Regions from separate parts of the Cryobacterium sp. TMT2-14 genome, predicted to be linked through region 1. Evidence: predicted binding sites of a transcription regulator. Region 1 holds the regulator's gene; the other holds the start of a gene.
The links. Region 1 encodes LexA, which represses DNA repair genes until DNA is damaged. Its sites were predicted from a motif close to TCGAACANNTGTTCGA; they were not measured.
Positions count from the first base shown of each region.

Region 2: E3O28_RS10075 (DUF222 domain-containing protein) is a predicted target of LexA. The motif match lies at 1,469-1,484, and genes of this name have one in related genera.

Region 1 covers NZ_SOFV01000025.1:33,394-42,553, forward strand. Annotated here, with positions in the region: gene hflX (GTPase HflX) at 1-1,237, shown strand, start outside; gene E3O28_RS09870 (methylenetetrahydrofolate reductase) at 1,531-2,526, shown strand; gene metE (5-methyltetrahydropteroyltriglutamate--homocysteine S-methyltransferase) at 2,523-4,865, shown strand; gene lexA (transcriptional repressor LexA) at 5,059-5,763, opposite strand; gene E3O28_RS09885 (LysM peptidoglycan-binding domain-containing protein) at 6,047-6,403, shown strand; gene E3O28_RS09890 (histidinol-phosphate transaminase) at 6,453-7,532, shown strand; gene hisB (imidazoleglycerol-phosphate dehydratase HisB) at 7,559-8,182, shown strand; gene hisH (imidazole glycerol phosphate synthase subunit HisH) at 8,179-8,811, shown strand; gene priA (bifunctional 1-(5-phosphoribosyl)-5-((5-phosphoribosylamino)methylideneamino)imidazole-4-carboxamide isomerase/phosphoribosylanthranilate isomerase PriA) at 8,869-9,160, shown strand, end outside.
Region 2 covers NZ_SOFV01000027.1:1,079-9,465, reverse strand. Annotated here, with positions in the region: gene E3O28_RS17330 (recombinase family protein) at 1-56, shown strand, start outside; gene E3O28_RS10080 (hypothetical protein) at 170-667, opposite strand; gene E3O28_RS10075 (DUF222 domain-containing protein) at 636-1,412, opposite strand; gene E3O28_RS10070 (helix-turn-helix transcriptional regulator) at 1,594-1,875, shown strand; gene E3O28_RS17245 (hydroxymethylglutaryl-CoA reductase, degradative) at 2,137-4,512, opposite strand; gene E3O28_RS10060 (hypothetical protein) at 4,509-5,576, opposite strand; gene mvaD (diphosphomevalonate decarboxylase) at 5,579-6,589, opposite strand; gene E3O28_RS10050 (hydroxymethylglutaryl-CoA synthase family protein) at 6,779-8,254, shown strand.

The DNA of each region.
Region 1 (9,160 bases):
CGTCGCGGACGCCGAGAACTCCATGCGCGAACTCGCCGCGCTGGCCGAGACCGCCGGCGCCACCGTTCTCGACGGCCTCATGCAGCGCCGAGCGAAGCCCGACGCCAGCACCTACCTCGGCAAGGGCAAGGCCGAAGAGGTGGCCGGCATCGTCAAGGCGATGGGCGCCGACACCGTCATCGCCGACACCGAGCTGGCGCCCAGCCAGCGGCGCGCCCTCGAGGACGTCGTCAAGGTGAAGGTCATCGACCGCACCGCCGTGATCCTCGACATCTTCAGTCAGCACGCCAAGAGCCGCGAGGGAAAGGCCCAGGTCGAACTCGCCCAGCTCGAATACCTGCTTCCCCGCCTGCGCGGCTGGGGCGACTCGATGTCCCGCCAGGCCGGAGGCCAGGTGGGCGGCGCCGGTGCAGGCATGGGTTCGCGCGGCCCCGGCGAGACCAAGATCGAGCTGGACCGCCGGCGCATCCACACCCGGATGTCCCGCCTCCGCAAGCAGATCCTCGAGATGAAACCCGCTCGCGAGGCCAAGCGGGCCAACCGCAAGCGCAACGCTGTGCCATCCGTCGCCATTGTCGGCTACACCAACGCCGGCAAGTCGAGCCTGCTCAACCGCATCACCCGGGCCGGCGTGCTCGTCGAGAACTCCCTGTTCGCCACCCTGGACGCCACGGTGCGCAAGTCGACGACGGCCGACGGGCTGCTCTACACGCTGACGGACACCGTCGGGTTCGTGCGGAACCTGCCCCATCAGCTGGTGGAGGCGTTCCGGTCCACCCTCGAGGAGGTCGCCGACGCCAACGTCATCGTGCACGTCGTCGACGGCTCGCATCCTGACCCGGCGAGCCAGCTTGCCACAGTGCGCGAGGTCATCGCCGAGGTCGGCGCCCGGGAGATCCCGGAGGTCGTCGTCTTCAACAAGAGCGACCTGATCAGCGATGATGACGGGCTCGTGCTGCGCGGACTCTGGCCGAAGGGCATTTTCGTCTCGGCCCGCACCGGCGAGGGCATCGAGGAACTGCTCGCGACCATCTCGGACCTGCTGCCGCGGCCGTCGATCAGGCTCGAGTTGCTCATCCCCTACGAGCGGGGCGACCTGATCGCGGTGCTGCACGATCAGGGCACGGTGCTGTCCACCGAGTACGCCGAGACCGGCACCCAGGTTACGGCTCTGGTGACTGATGAGATTCGGGCGCTGTTCGAGCCGTTCGCCGTGCCGCCGGCCGTCACCGGCTGACCCGCCGGCTTCGCTCCGCGTACCTCGGCAGGCCTTCGCCTGCCGATGTCCGCACTCCTCCGGCCTGCCTGAGCCGCTCCGGCGCCAGCTGATGACATATTCGGTCACAGACCTGCCGGGCACCGGGCGTGCTTGTTAGAGTCTTCTCAATCGTTGCCGCCGGTCTCCCGACCGGCGGCATGGAGCGACAGCCGAGCCCGGCACCCGCCCGCGAACGCCCGCCTGGCTTGCCGGGCGGTCCGCGGTCGCCCGGCCCCCGGTGACTGACACTGGCAACTGTCGAATGAGGAGCAATGCCCCACACCTCGGATCCTGCATGCCGGAAAATCCCGTTCTCATTCGAGTTGTATCCGCCCACATCGGATGCTGCCACCTCCGTGCTGCACGCCACTATCGAGCGGCTGGCCGCGGCCGGCCCGGAATTCATCTCGGTCACCTACGGTGCGAACGGCTCCTCCCGGCGCTCCTCCCTGGACGTGCTCACCCACATCCTGCGCACCACCACCGTGGACCCGCTGGCCCACCTCACCTGCGTGGGCTCGTCCAACGCGGAATCGAGCCAGCTGATCCGGGAGTTTCTGGACGCCGGGGTGCGGAGCTTCCTGGCCCTGCGTGGCGACCCGCCGGAAGGCATTCGGGAGGGTGAGGCCTTCCTCGGCGACCTGGGCAGCGCCGCGGAACTGGTGCAGCTGATCCACCGGGTGCAGGCCGAGCGGGTGCCGTACCGCGAGGCCGTGATCCCGGGACTCCCTGCCGCCCGCACGATCAAGCGGGAACGGGAGAAGGTACGCATCGCCGTGGCCGCCTTCCCGAACGGCCACCCGCGTTCCCGGTCGGCCACCCAGGACATCGACGCGCTCCTGGCCAAGCAGGCCGCCGGCGCCAACCTGGCGATCACGCAACTCTTCTTTCACGCCGACCACTACCTCAGCTTCATCCTGCGAGCCCGTGCCGCCGGGGTCGAATTCCCGATCCTGCCCGGGATCATGCCGGTCACGAGCCCGGCCCGCCTGCGCCGCATCCTCGAGTTGTCCGGCGAGGAACTGCCGTCCGAGCTGGCGATCGCGCTCGAGGTGGAGCCGACGAAGGAAGGCCAGCGTGAGATCGGCATCCGTCAGGCCACCGAACTGGCCCGGCAACTCATCGCCGGCGGTGCCCCCGGGCTGCACCTCTACGCCTTCAACCAGCACGAGACCGTGCTCGCCGTGCTCGACGGCTGCGGTCTGCTCACCCCCACCCTGCCTGCTTCCGCACTGCCTGCCCCTCACCCCGTCAAGGAGAACTCATGACCCACACTTCCGCCTTTCCCGCCTTTCCCGCCGGCACCATCCTGGGCTACCCGCGCATCGGGCCGCGCCGCCAACTGAAGAAGGCCGTCGAAGCGTTCTGGGCCGGATCGGTCAGCGCCGACGAGCTCGAAGCGACCGCGGCCGCCCTGCGCCAGAGCACCAGGAAGCGCCTCGTGCAGCTGGGACTCGGCCGGGACGACTCGTCCATCCCGGAATCCTTCTCCTACTACGACCAGATGTTGGATGCCCTGAGCACGGTGGGCGCCGTCCCCGCCCGGTTCGCGCATCTGCGGGGCGCGGACGGCCACCTCGACCTGGCCGGCTACTTCACCCTCGCCCGCGGCGAAGGGGAGAATCCGCCGCTGGAGATGACCAAATGGTTCGACACCAACTACCACTACCTGGTGCCGGAGATCGGCCCCGAGACCGAGTTCACCCTCGCCGGCACCCGCCTGGTGCGCGAGTTCGAGGAGGCGAAGGCGGCCGGATTCCTGACCCGGCCCGTCATCGTCGGCCCGGTCACCTTCCTGCTGCTGAGCAAGCCCAGCGACGAGGCCCCGGCCGGATTCAGTCCGCTTGACCGCCTCGACGACCTTGTGCCGGTCTACGCCGCCCTCCTGCAGCGGCTGCGCGCCGCTGGAGCCGAATGGGTGCAGCTCGACGAGCCTGCCCTGGTCAGCGAGAGCATCGACATCCCGAGAACGGATGCCCTCGCCGGCCTCCGCTTCGCCTACAACACCCTCGGCGCCCTCGCCGAGCGTCCCGCCCTGTTTGTCGCCGCGCCGTACGGCAGCCTCGACGACGCCCTACCCGTTCTTGCCATCACCCCGGTGGAAGCCATCGGGCTTGACCTCGTGCGGGGAAGCGTGCCGGCGGAGACCCCCGGACTAAACACGACCACTCTCGTGGCCGGCGTCATTGACGGCCACAATATCTGGCGCGGCGACCTGGCCGCCGCCTTCGACACGGCGGCCGGCCTGGTCCGCCTCTCGCCGCGGATCTCGGTTTCCACCTCTACCTCGCTGCTGCACGTTCCCCACGACGTCGACGACGAATCGGCGCTGGACGACGACCTGAAGACCTGGCTGGCCTTTGCGGATCAGAAGGTCGCGCAGGTTGCCACACTCGCCCGCGGCCTCAGTCTGGGCCGCCGTGCCATCGAGATCGACCTCTCTGCGGCCTCCGCGGCCCTCGACGCGCGGGGGGTGGCTCCCGGAGTCCACGATGGCGCCGTTCGGGTGCGCGCCGACGCGCTCGCTCCGGGCGACTTCACCCGGGGCGCCTACGCAGCCCGAGTGGCAGCCCAGGAGATGGCCCTCGGGCTGCCGTTCCTGCCGACGACCACGATCGGATCCTTCCCGCAGACCGGGGACATCCGTCGGGCCAGGGCGCAGCTGGTACGGGGGGTGCTGAGCACCGCGGACTACCGGGACCTGATGCGCGCCGAAATCCGTCGGGTCGTCTCGCTGCAGGAAGACATCGGCCTCGACGTGATCGTGCACGGGGAGCCGGAACGCAACGACATGGTGCAGTACTTCGCCGAGAACCTGGACGGCTTCGCGGTCACCGAGAACGGCTGGGTGCAGTCCTATGGCAGCCGGTGCGTGCGCCCGTCGATCCTCTGGGGTGACGTGTCCCGGCCGCGGCCCATCACGGTCGAGTGGTCGGCGTTCACGCAGGGGCTGACGCCCAAGCCCGTCAAGGGGATGCTCACCGGTCCGGTCACGATCCTCGCGTGGTCGTTCGTGCGCGACGACCAGCCGCTGGGCGAGACGGCCAGGCAGGTGGCCCTGGCCCTCCGGGACGAGATCGCCGACCTGGAGTCGGCCGGCATTCAGATCGTCCAGGTCGACGAGCCCGCGCTGCGGGAGCTGCTGCCGTTGAAGCAGAAGGACCAGGCGGAATACCTCGACTGGTCGGTGGGGTCCTTCCGCCTGGCGACGGCCGGTGCGGCCGCGGCCACCCAGATCCACACCCACCTCTGCTACTCGGAGTTCGGGGTGGTCATCGACGCGATCCGCAACCTGGACGCCGATGTGACCAGCATCGAGGCGGCACGCTCTCGCATGGAGGTGGTGGGCGATATCCGGTCCCAGGGCTTCGACCACGGTATCGGCCCGGGAGTGTGGGACATCCACTCGCCGCGTGTGCCGAGCGTGTCCGAACTCACCGACCTGCTCGAGCGCGCCGCGGCGGCCATCCCGGCCACCCGGCTCTGGGTGAACCCCGACTGCGGCCTCAAAACCCGCGGCTACACCGAAACCGTCCAGTCCCTGCACAACATGCTCGCCGCCACCCGCATCCTCCGCGCCCGCCTGACCTCCTCCGTCTCCGCCTGACCCCGCCTCCACCCACACAAAAGCCGGGCACGACACCAAGAACAGTGTTCGTGCCCGGCCCACAAGACCCGGCTCACAAGACCCGACCGAAATAACCATGGTGACTCAACACTCGCGCGTCTCCACGACGCTGGTCGAAACCGTTGAGACCAAGAGTCCGCCTGAAATGCTGATGTGCTTGACTGCTGATGCCCTAAACCGACCGCAGCACTGCCACAACCTTCCCCAGAATCTCGGCGTGATCGCCGACGATGGGTTCGAAGTTGGTGTTGCGGGGCAGTAGCCAGGTGTGCCCGTCGCGCTGGCGGAAGACCTTGACGGTTGCCTCGTTGTCGAGCATGGCTGCAACGATTTCACCGTTTTCGGCGGTCTTCTGCTGCCGCACGACGACCCAGTCGCCGTCCATTATGGCGGCGTCGATCATCGATTCGCCCGACACCTTGAGCATGAACAGATCGCCCTTGCCCACCAGCTGGCGGGGTAGCGGGAAAATCTCGTCGATCTGCTGTTCGGCGGTGATCGGGATGCCGGCGGCGATGCGACCGACGAGCGGAACCATGGCGGCGTCGCCGACCTGCACTCCGGTGTGGAAACTTTCCGAGGCTCCGGCCGTCGTGTCTTCGGGCGACTGCGGAATCTCGATGAGCACCTCCAGTGCTCGGGGACGGTTCGGGTCTCGGCGGAGGTAACCGCTCAGTTCCAGCTGGTTGAGCTGGTGGGTGACGCTCGACAGTGACGACAGGCCGACGGCGTCGCCGATCTCGCGCATGCTCGGCGGATAGCCGCGTTGGCTGACCGAGCGCTGGATGACGTCGAGGATGGCGAGCTGCTTCTCGCTGAGGCTCTTGCGCCGTCTGGTGCCGCCCTTGTCGCGGGGACCGCTGGTGTTCTGTGCCACGTTCGTCGCTCCTCGTTTTGATTGATGCGCTGGCAGCAAGCAGCGAATGCCGCCGATTCACGCGAATGTCGGGGGTGCCTGATTGAGTGTCAATCAACAATCGAAACTGTATCCGCGTTGAGCTCATTATACAAACATGTATTCGAGTGAGTCGGAATAAATATTTCAGAAACTACCGAATAAAGCTTGATTGTTCGAATAATCGAATATACATTCGGAACATAAGTTCGCATCCGGCTCTCCCGGCCGAGAGTCGGATGCGTCTTCTCACAGGAGGTATCACATGAGCACTGCACTTGAACGAGGCGCCCCCATCGCGACCGGACGCACCCGGCTCCGACTCACCCGGCGCGGTCGCGTCGTTTTCACGTCCCTGGCTGCCTTTCCGCTCGTGGCCGTGGCCCTGGCCGTCGCCCTCAACGGAGGCATCGCCGCCGCCGAGAACTCGACCGTCGCTCACGTGGCCTCGGCCTTCGACTACGTCACCATCAAGTCGGGGCAGTCGCTCTGGCAACTTGCCGAGACAATCGCGCCCACGTCCGATCCGCGCGAGGTGATCGCCGAGATTGTGAGCCTCAATCAGCTGCCGTCCGACAGCGTGCAGCCCGGTCAGCGGCTGGCGCTTCCGAACGACCTGTGAACTACCCGCGGCGAGCCCCCGCCGGTCTCACCCCGGTAATATTGGGGGAGTGACCAGTCTCAACGATCTGCCCCTTCGCGATAATCTGCGCGGACTCACTCCCTATGGGGCGCCGCAGTTGCACGTGCCGGTGGCTCTCAACGTGAACGAGAACACCCACGGCATCCCGGCTGAGGTGGCGCAGGACATCGTGGCGGCGTTGGCCGTGGCGGTCACGACCGTGAACCGATACCCCGATCGGGAGTTCACCGAGCTGCGGGATTCCCTCGCCCGTTATCTCGGTCACGGCCTCACCCGAAAGAACATCTGGGCCGCCAACGGTTCCAACGAGGTTCTTCAGCAGGTGCTGCAGGCCTTCGGCGGCCCGGGTCGGTCCGTGCTCGGCTTCGCGCCGACCTACTCCATGTACCCTCTGCTGGCCTCCGGCACCGGCACCCGCTGGATCGCGGGCGGTCGTGACGCAAAGTTCGAACTCTCCCCGGCCACGGCGCTCGAGTGGGTCGACCGGGTTGCCCCTGACCTCGTCTTCCTCTGCTCGCCGAACAACCCCACCGGCACGCCCCTGTCCCTGGAAACGATCGCGGCCGTCTACGATGCGAGCGACGGCATCGTTGTCGTCGACGAGGCGTACGCCGAGTTCGGGACGGATGACGCGCCAACCGCCCTGAGCCTGCTTCCCGGCCGGGAGCGCCTGCTGGTGTCCCGCACCATGAGCAAGGCGTTCGCCTTCGCCGGTGTGCGCGTCGGCTATCTGGCCGCCGATCCCGCCGTGACGGATGCCCTCCGCCTGGTTCGTCTGCCCTACCACCTGTCCGCGCTCACCCAGGCTGCCGCGGTCGCCGCGCTCGTCCACACGCCCGCGATGCTTGCCATGGTCGACGACATCCGCGGGCAGCGGGACCGCATCGTGAGCGAACTGGCCCGGCTTGGCTACACTCCGCTGCGCAGTGCGAGCAACTTCGTGCTGTTCGGCGGCGTTGAGGACCCTCGGGCCACCTTCGAGGCGCTGCTGGCGGAAGGCATCCTTGTGCGCGACGTCGGCATCCCGGGCCACCTGCGGGTCAGCGCCGGCACCGAGGCCGAGACCACGGCGTTCCTCGACGCCCTCGAGGCGCTTGGGCGGCCGTGAACGGCGCGGGCCAATAAACTAGTCGTATGAGCTTCTCTTTCGCGACCACCTCGCCCCGTTTCGCCCACCTGCAGCGCGAGACCAGCGAGTCGAGCATCGACCTGTCGCTCAATCTCGACGGCACCGGTGAGTCGGACATCCAGACGTCGGTCCCGTTCTTCGATCACCTGCTCACGGCCTTCGCGAAACACTCGTTGACCGACCTCACCGTGCGCGCCCGCGGCGATATCGAGATCGATGTGCACCACACGGTCGAGGACGTCGGCATCTTGCTCGGCCAGGCGATCAAGCAGGCTCTCGGGGACAAATCCGGCATCTCCCGCTACGGTGACGCCGTCGTGCCGCTCGACGAGGCCCTCGTACAGGCCGTCGTCGACATTTCCGGGCGCCCCTACCTCGTGCACCAGGGCGAGCCGGCCGGTTTCGAGTTCCACCTGATCGGCGGCCACTTCACCGGCTCCATGGTGCGCCACGTGTTTGAGGCTATCGCCTTCAACGGCGGCCTCACGGTGCACGTCACCGTGCAGGGCGGCCGCGACCCGCACCACATCGCCGAAGCCGAATTCAAGGCGTTCGCCCGCGCGTTCCGCCAGGCGAAGGCGCTCGACCCGCTGGTGTCCGGCGTCCCCTCGACCAAGGGTGCGCTGTGACCAGCGTCGTTGTCTTCGACTACGGCACCGGAAACGTGCACTCCGCCGTCAAGGCACTCGAACTCGCCGGGGCCGAGGTGACGCTGACCGGCGACCGCCGTCAGGCGCTTGAGGCCGACGGGCTCGTCGTGCCCGGCGTGGGCGCGTTCAGCGCCGTCATGCAGGCTCTGAAGGCGGTGCACGGCGACGAGATCATCGACCGCCGGATCGCGGGCGGACGCCCGGTGCTGGGCATCTGCGTGGGCATGCAGATCATGTTCGAGCACGGCGTCGAACGCGGCGTGGACACGGAGGGGCTGGGCGAATGGCCCGGCACCGTGACGCAGCTGACGGCGCCGGTGCTGCCGCACATGGGCTGGGACACGGTCACGCCGGGGGAGGGCTCGACGCTGTTCCATGGCCTCGAGCAGGAGCGCTTCTACTTCGTGCACTCCTACGCCGCCCAGGAATGGTCCCTCGACGTCATGCCGCCGTTCCCGAAACCGATTCTCACCTGGTCCGAGCACGGACAACCTTTCCTGGCCGCCATCGAGAACGGACCGCTTACCGCCACCCAGTTCCACCCGGAGAAATCCGGTGAGGCAGGCATCCGTCTGCTCCATAACTGGCTCGGCACAGTCAAGAACTGACCTTGACTTTTCCCTGACTGACCCGGTCGCCGCGACCATTCCCAACCGAGGACACCCATGACTGTGCATACCCCTTCCCTCCGTCTCGTTCTGCTGCCCGCCGTGGATGTGGCCGACGGCAAGGCCGTTCGCTTGACCCAGGGCGAAGCCGGCACCGAGACCAACTACGGCGACCCCGTCGACGCGGCACTTGACTGGGCCCGCCAGGGCGCCGAGTGGATCCACCTCGTCGACCTCGACGCGGCCTTCGGTCGCGGCAACAACACGGATGTCATCCGCACTGTGATCCGCGAGGTCACGGGCGTGAAGATCGAGCTCTCCGGCGGGATCCGCGACGACGCGTCGCTGG
Region 2 (8,387 bases), on a different contig from region 1:
GGTCAGGCCGAAGTTTTGAGTTTTGCAATCAACCCACAGCGAACACGATGGGTTGATTGCCGTCCACCCAGTGGGACAGAAAGGCCCCCGAGAGATTGGGGGCCTTTGTCGTTCCGGTAGTTTCAGCCCCGGTGGTCGAGCCCGTCGAGACCCGGCGACCCGTCCCGCCCTACAGGTTCGCCCGCTTGCTCGGCAGAGCGATCAGTGTCCGCTTCGGGTCAACCTCCACCGGTGGCCGCAACCAATGCTGAGTTCCGGTGCGGCTGATCGTCCAATGCTGGTTGTGCAGCAGCAGATGGTGGGGATGACAGAGGAGTACCCCGTCGGCGAGGTCGGTGTAGCCGTTGCCTTTCGACCACTCGTTGATGTGGTGGGCTTCGCTCCAGGCCGGTGATCTGTCGCAGTCGATCCAGAGGCATCCGCCGTCACGCACGGCCATCGCGGCGCGCTGTTTCTCGGTGAAGAGTCGTTCGTCGCGGCCGACGTTGATGATCTGGCCGTTGTCGTCGAATTTGATGCCGCGGGTGCCGGCGTCGCAGAGCAGCCGGTCGATGGTTTCCTGGGAGATGGGGAAAGGGTGGCCCTCGATCTGCCCGTGAGCGGCGGGTTCGGCCGGCCCGTGTTCGTTGACCTGCTCAGTCGAAGGTGGAGAGCACGAACTCGCCATCTTCGGGCGCGAACAGCCCGCTGAGTCGTACGTCGCCGTTGCCCAGCCGGTAGACCCGCATGTATCGGTCGTCGTAGGCCTGCTTCTCGCGGGCGGCGATGCCGGCCTCATCGAGCCGGTCGCGCATCCGTCTCGCCCGTTTGAAGACCTCGTCGGCATTCAGTGACGACGCCTCGGTGAGTAGCGCTTCGAGTGCCGCACCGAGCTTCTCGGCGGTGACCGCGGCGTCGATCTGGCCGAGCCCTGAGCGGATCGACTCGGCCGCGTCGACGGAGAGGGTTCCGGCGGTGACGGCCCGGGCGATCGGAGCCTGCCACGGCACCTTCGCCTCGAACTCGGCGACCTCGGCGGCATCCGCGTCGGGAGAGGAGAGCGCCGCCTCGACCTGCTTCTCGGCTGCTTCGGCATCAGCCATCATGGTGCTGACGGCGACCATTTTGTAGGCGTCGCCCTTCGAGGAGCCGGTCCACTTCTGGATGAGGGCCTCCGGCGAGAGAAACCCCTGCTGCGCCGCCAACCCGGAGTGGCCCAACTCCGGCCGGGACCGCCGGGCGATGGTGCCGGCCATCCACGCGGCGCGGGTGTCGAGCAGGCGGCGAGCCGCCGCGATCTGCTTCTGACCGGACAATACTGCGGCATCAGCCAGCGCCTCATAATCGGCACTCGAGGAACCCAGCAGGGCGACGGCCTCGGCCGCTTGCCTGAGGTCATCCGCGAGATTGATCGTGATACGATGATACCTCAAAGCGAACACAGAGTTGATAGTCTGTCAGTATTTAGAGACTCGATTCAGAGTTTATCTCGAAGGTTTGTTCACAAGTTCAGAGAGCGGCTCACCGGGTCTCGACCAGCCCGACCACCGTGGATTCGACTGACGGGTTGGGGTGGGCGATCCGAGGGGGACATCCGTCGTCTACGCTCGGGCTATGTCCAGACCGGCGCGACCTGCTCCCCGTGACCTCGTGGTGGGGTGGCCCGACGTGCCGTCGGCGGGCGCCGTCGGCGAGGTGGCCCGTCAGTTCGCGGTGAACGTGCAGGCCGCAATCGGCGAGCGGAGCGTGCGCGCCGTGGCGCGCGATGCCGGGCTCGACCACACGACACTGCTCTCGGTGCTGCACGGACGGTCCTGGCCGGACCTGGCGACCGTGGCCCGTCTGGAGAACGGTTTGGGTGTCGACCTGTGGCCGGGGCGCGTGGGCCCGCCGTAGGGCCGCCGATTGAGACCTGCGCCGCGAGGCGGGCAGGCCGGCCTGGCAGACGTCGAAGATACGTCTATCCACAGCCTTGTGGATAACCCTGTGGACAGCAGAGTGAAATGTGGCTTTTGCCCGCATAATTACTGGAACGCCCGGTGTGGATAACTACGTGTGAAACCTGTGGACGACTGCCATAATCGCCTTTTATCGCTGTCGGGAATGGCAAGATGCCCAGCTCCGAATACCTCAAATACAGGTTCGAATTTCGGGTGCTCAGCGAATCTCGGTGAGGTAAGTCGTGTAGCCGGCGCTGCGCATCGCGGTGATGATCGGTTCGGTGCCGCCGGGTTCGGCGATAGCGATCATGGCGCCGCCGCCCCCGCCACCGGTCAGCTTCGCTCCGAGGGCGCCGGCGCGGCGGGCGATTGCCACGAGTGACTCGATCTCCGGGCTCGACACCTGTAGCGCGTTGAGCAGTCCCTGATTGATGTTCATCAGTTCGCCGAGCTCGGCGATGTCGCCACGGCGGAGCGCGTCTACCCCGGCCAACACCAGCCCGTCGATCTGGCTGAAGATCGCGTCGTAGCGCGCGGGGTTGCGCTGCCAGGCGCTGCGCACGAGGCCCACGGTCTGCTTCGTGAGCGACTCCACCCCGGACAGCCCGATGACGATGGGGATCGGGTGGGGAGTGAAGATGTCGCGGATCGTGTGGCCGCCCGGGGCATCCGATCTCTGGAAAAGAACCGACCGGCCGAAGGTGGCGACGGTGTTGTCGATGCCCGACGGGGTGCCATGCACGATCTGTTCGCACTCGAAGGCGAGGCTCGAGACCTCGGCGTCGCTGATCGTGAGCTGGAAGCTGTCGGCGACGGCGCGGATCAATGCCACCGCGAACGCGGCGGAGGCACCCAGGCCGCTGGCGCGCGGCAGGTGAGAGAACACGTCGACCCGAAGGCCGGCGTCGGACACGCCGAGCCGGGTGACGATCAGCGCCGCCACCCGGTGCGAGAGGTCTGCTCGGATCGGTTCGCGCACCGAGCCGTCGACGTCCCGGTCGGCGATGACCGGTTCGCGGAGCGACGCCTGGCGGGTGACCTGCGCGCGCACCGACAGACCGATCGGCGCGGCGATCGCGTGGTAGCCGTAGACGACGGAATGCTCGCCCATCAGGATGATTTTACCGTAGCCGAGGTGGGCATCCGGGCCGGGGGCGCCGGGGGTGAGGGCAGCAGCGCACGTGGCGGAAGCGCTGGGCGTAAGGGTGGCCGTGGGTGCGGGGTGAGCCGCGGGCAAGGCGACGGCGGCGGCGGTGCCGTACCCGGCATCCGGCGCGGCCGGCTCAATGGCCCGGTCGCCGTCGCTGCTCTCTTCGAGGGCCTGCATGATCTGGCGCGCCTTCCACACCTTGATCTCGCCGTCGGCAATGAGCCTCTCGACGACCTCCTCGAACCGGGCTCCACTGGCGCCGGCGGCAGCCGCTACGGCCCGCGCGTGCAGGCGCATGTGGCCGTGCTGGATGCCGTTGGTCGACAGGGCCTTGAGGGCGGCCAGATTTTGGGCCAGCCCCACGGCGGCCATCACCTCGGCCAGCTCGGGCGCTGAAGACACCCCGAGGATCGTGTGGGCGAGCCGTACGGCCGGGTTCGACTCCACCTGGCCGCCGACCGTGCCGACCTTCAACGGGATGGTCAGTTCGCCGACGAGATCGCCGGCGTCGTTCACGCTCCAGGTGGTGAGCGGGCCGTAGCCGTCGCCGCGGCCGGCGTAGGCGTGGGCCGCCGCCTCGATCGCCCGCCAGTCGTTGCCGGTGGCGAGGGCGACGGCGTCGATGCCGTTCATGATGCCCTTGTTGTGCGTGGTGGCCCGGTAGGGATCCATGGCCGCGAACTCGTTTGCGAGCACGATACCGTCGCGCACGCGTTCGCCGGGGAAGTCGGCGGTCTCGAGCAGCGCGTGCGGGATCACGGCACGGGCGCGCACCAGGGCCCGGTCGGTGAGGTTGGAGAGGATGCGCAGGAACACGCGGCCGCCGCTGATCTCCTCGACCAGTGGGGCGAGCCGTTCGCACATCGAGTTGACGAGATTGGCGCCCATCGCATCGCGGGTGTCGACCAGCAGGTGCACTACGAGCAGTTCGCCGTTCTGCGCCGTCGCACCGCGCAAAAAGACCTCGATGCCGCGGGCGCCGCCGCCGCGCGCCACCATTTTCGGATGCCCGCTGTCGGCCAACGCCACGAGCTCGTCGCCGCGCGCGAGCAGGTCAGCCTGGGCGCGCTCGGGGTCGATAAGGTCGACGACCTGGATCTGGCCGATCAGCAGCGGCTCGTCGGCGACGCTCGTGAACCCGCCGGCCTGGCGCACCAGCCGGGCCGCGGAGCTGACCGCGGCGACGATCGAGGGCTCTTCGACCACCATCGGCACCAGGTGGTCCCGGCCGTTGATCCGAAAGTTCAGGCCGAGTCCCATCGGCATTGAGAAGACGCCGATCACGTTCTCGATCAACCGGTCGGCGGCCTCCACGTCGAGGGCGGACGTTCCGTCTGCGAGGTGCGCGGCGGCATCCGTCGACAGGACACCACGTTGCCGGAGGAGCGCGATGCGTTCACTGACCGACAACTGGTAGAAGCGGGGGATGCGGGACCGGCTCATGACGCGGTGCCTCCCTGTAGGCCGGCGGCGAAGAAGCCGAGCGGGACGATGGCGGCCCCGGCCCGGGCGAGTGCCCTGGCGAGTCGCTCGGTGGGTTCTCCAGCGTAGCTAAAGGCCAGACCGACGTCTCCGCCGCCGGCCCCGCTGGTCTTGAAGATGCCGCCCTTGCGCCGGGCGAGGGCGTGTAGTTCACGGTGTCGCTCGCTCACGATGCCGGCCTGGGCATGCGCGTCGAGTTGGGTGAGCGCCGCGAAGTAGTCGGAGGCGAGGCTCAGAAAATCGGCCGGGCTGGCCAGCGCCGCCTCGGCCTGTTCGGCGAGGTGTTTCAGCCGGTCGAGGTCGGCCCGGTGCCGGGCGGGGTTCTCGGCGGCGTAGTCGGCCACGCGGCCCACCAGACGGGTGGTCAGCGCACCTTCGCCGGTGACGACGGCCGAAATGCAGAGCTCCTCCGGCCAGCGCAGAGGCACCACTGCGGCACCCGGGGCATAGCGGATCAACCCGCCGTGCACGCTCGCGGCCACGTCTCCGCCGCTGCCGGCGCCGTTCTGCGCGCTGCGGTGGGCGGCGTGGGCCAGGCGGAACAGCTCGTCCCGGTCGAGCGTCAGGCCCAGGGCGCGGGCCAGGGCGTCGGTCAGGCCGGCGGCGGTGGCGGCGCTGGAACCGAGGCCGAGCTTGTGGCCGCCCCGGGACAGCGCGCTGCTGTCAATGGTGATGGCGAGCGGGGTCTGACTCTGCGGCAGCACCCGCGCCTGCAGCGCAGCGGCCTGCACGGCGACGCGCACCTGGTCGAAGACGCGGAGGTGGTCGCGCTGCTGGTCGGTGAGCCCGGCCGGGAGGGCGCCATCCGTGCCCAACACCAGGTTCCGGATGCCCAAATTGGACGCGCTGACCTGCCAGGAGCCCGTGGTTGACTCGTCGACCGTCACCTCTACGCGTCGGTCGACGGAGGTGAGCAGGGCCGGCGCGCCCTCGAGCACGGCGTACTCGCCCAGCAGGAAGAGCTTGCCGGGCGCGGACGCCCGGATCGTCGGCTTCGGCGGAGGCGTCGGCAGAGTCGTCGCCATGGTCATTCCAGCCGGCAGGCGGCAGGGCCGAGCGCGCTGATGCGCGCCTCGAGCACCCCGGGCACGAGCACCATCGCCCGCTGAACCGCGGCGGCGTCGCCGGGCAGGCAGAGCACCTTGACTTGCGGCCCGGCGTCGATGGTGAAATAGGCCGGCACGCCCTGGGCGCGAAGACCCGCCACGGCGTGCATCGCGGCGACGGTCGCGGCGTTCCAATAGATCAGTGCGGGTCGGGTCGTGAGCATCAGGGCGTGCAGTTTGAGGCAGTTGTACTCGGAGAGCTGCCCGAGCCGGGCGAAATCGCGGTCACGGATGGCGGAGCGCATCTCGTTGAGGTCGTCGTCGGCCGAGTCAAGCCAGGCCTGGTAGAACGGCGAGGAGGCCTTGCTCTCGTTCATGCCGATAGTGGAATTTATCGATTTCTCGCCGTGCTCGGTGATCGCCACGACGACCGCCAGCGGCCAGTCCGCCCGGTCGAGCAGCTCTTCCGCGTAGGCGTCCGATCCGTCGGCGGCGGTGCCGGCGTGCATCTCGGCGAAGCCGCCGAAGATCGAGCGGGCGGCCGAGCCCGAGCCGTGCCGGGCCAGGATCGACAGTTCCCGGTCGGCCAGGGTGAGGCCGGCGGCGCCGGACGCGGCAACCGCGAGGGCGGCGAAGCCGGACGCCGACGAGGCGAGGCCGGCCCCGGTCGGAAAGTTGTTCGTCGACGTCACGATGGCGTTCAGTCGGGCGGCGGACAGGCCCATGCTGGCGGCATGCCCACGCACCAGGTCGAGAACGTGACTGATGCGCGTGGCCTGGATGCGGCATCCGGCCAGCCACAGTTCATCGGCGACCAGACCGGGCGTGAAGGTGACGCGGGTGTCGGTGTAGAGCGCGTCGAGCGTGACCGAGATGGAGCCGACCGCGGGCGTGTTCAGGGCGGCGTCGCGCTTGCCCCAGTATTTGACGAGGGCGATGTTGCTGTGCGCGCGGGCCACGGCGGTGGCGCCACCATCGATGGGTTGGTCCACAGTGGTGCTCCGATCGGGTTCACTCGATTTTAGTCGCTTCCCGGGGGGCCGCACCGCCGTGATCGGGTCGGTTCCGCCTGACGATCTGATCCTGGTCACCACTTTCACCAACCGATCCGTTGATAATGGAGTGGTGCGTTTGAGACCCGGTGTGGGTGAACAACCACGCCAAACCTGAAGAGGGAACTGTTGACGCCTGGAATTAGTGGATTCTCCCTGTTCGTGCCGCCCTACCGGGTGCAGCTCGAAGCCTGGTGCGACTGGAACGACCAGCCGTGGGGGAAGGTCCGGAACGTCGTTGGACGCAGCTTCCGCATGCGCGGCCCAGGCCAAAGTGTCTACACGCTCGCGGCGAACGCGGTGTGGCGTTTGATCCGCGACTACGACATCGACCCCGGTCAGGTCGGCCTCCTGGCCCTCGGCACCGAATCCAGCAGCGACAACTCGGCCGGTGCGGTCATCGTCAAGGGCATGGTCAACGATGCCCTCACCGCCCATGGCATGCCGCTGCTCGCGCGCGACTGCGAGGTGCCCGAGTTCAAGCAGGCCTGCCTCGCCGGCGTCTACGGCATCAAGGCCGCCCTGCGCTACCTGGCGACGGATGGCGTGGGCCGCCAGGCCATCGTCGTCTCCGCCGACATCGCCGAATACGCTCGCGGCGGCAGCGGCGAGCCCACCCAAGGTGCAGGCGCCGTCGCTGTGCTCCTGGAAAGCGAGGCCCGACTGCTGGAAGTAAATCTGGCCGGGTCCGGCAGCGACTCCGACTACCGGGTGGCCGACTTCCGCAAGCCGTTCGCGCGCTTCCGCGGGCAGCCGCCCCGCGACGACGGGCAGATGCAGGACCTGCCCGTGTTCAACGGCCGGTACTCGACCAGCTGCTACATCGACGCGACCCACCACGCGATGACGGCCATGCTGGGAAAGCGCCCCGGCAATTCTCTCGATTACTTCAACGAGGTCGACCGGGTGTTCATGCACCGCCCGTACCACCAGATGCCGGCGACCGGCTGGGTGATGGCCTACCTGTTCACGCTCGCGGCCGACGAGGAATCGGGCCGCGACCAGCTGCGCGCGCACTGCGCGGATGCCGGGATCGACGCCGACCTCCTGCTCGCCGAGATGTGCGCACCCTCGCCGTTCCACGGAAACGGGGCCGACATCGGCGAGATCATCGGTGACGTCTTCCCGCTGTCCCGCCGCCTGCGCCAGCACCTGCGCAGCACCGAAGTCTGGAACACCCTGGTCAGCGAGAAGCTCGGCCTCGGCTCGGACGCCATGCGCGACCTGGGCAACCTCTACACGGCCGCCCTGCCGGCGTGGCTCGCATCCGGTCTGCAGCACGCACTGACGGAGGGCCTCGAGCTCGCCGGCCAGGAGTGGCTGGCGCTCGGCTACGGCAGCGGCGACGCCGCCGAGGCTCTCCCGATGCGGGTCGCCGAGGGTTGGCAGGCCGCCGCCGCACGCATCAACTTCGAGACCGCCCTGCACGGCCCGGTCGACCTGACCGAGGCGCAGTACATCGCGCTGCACGAGGGGCGCCCCGGTGACCTCGTGCCGGCCCCGGCCGAGGACCAGTTCGTCGTCGACCACCTCGGCACCGCGAACGGCCCCGACTTCTACGACCAGGGCATCGAGTATTACCGCTACGTGCCCCTTACCGCCTGACGTTCTTGCCGCCTGACGCGCGATTCAATCCCCTGAGCGCGCGAACCAATTCGACGGAGATTTTGCTCCGGGACCCGGTTTTTCGCACCGATCGGGGTGATCCCGGCAAAATCTCCGTCGAATTGGTGAGGTC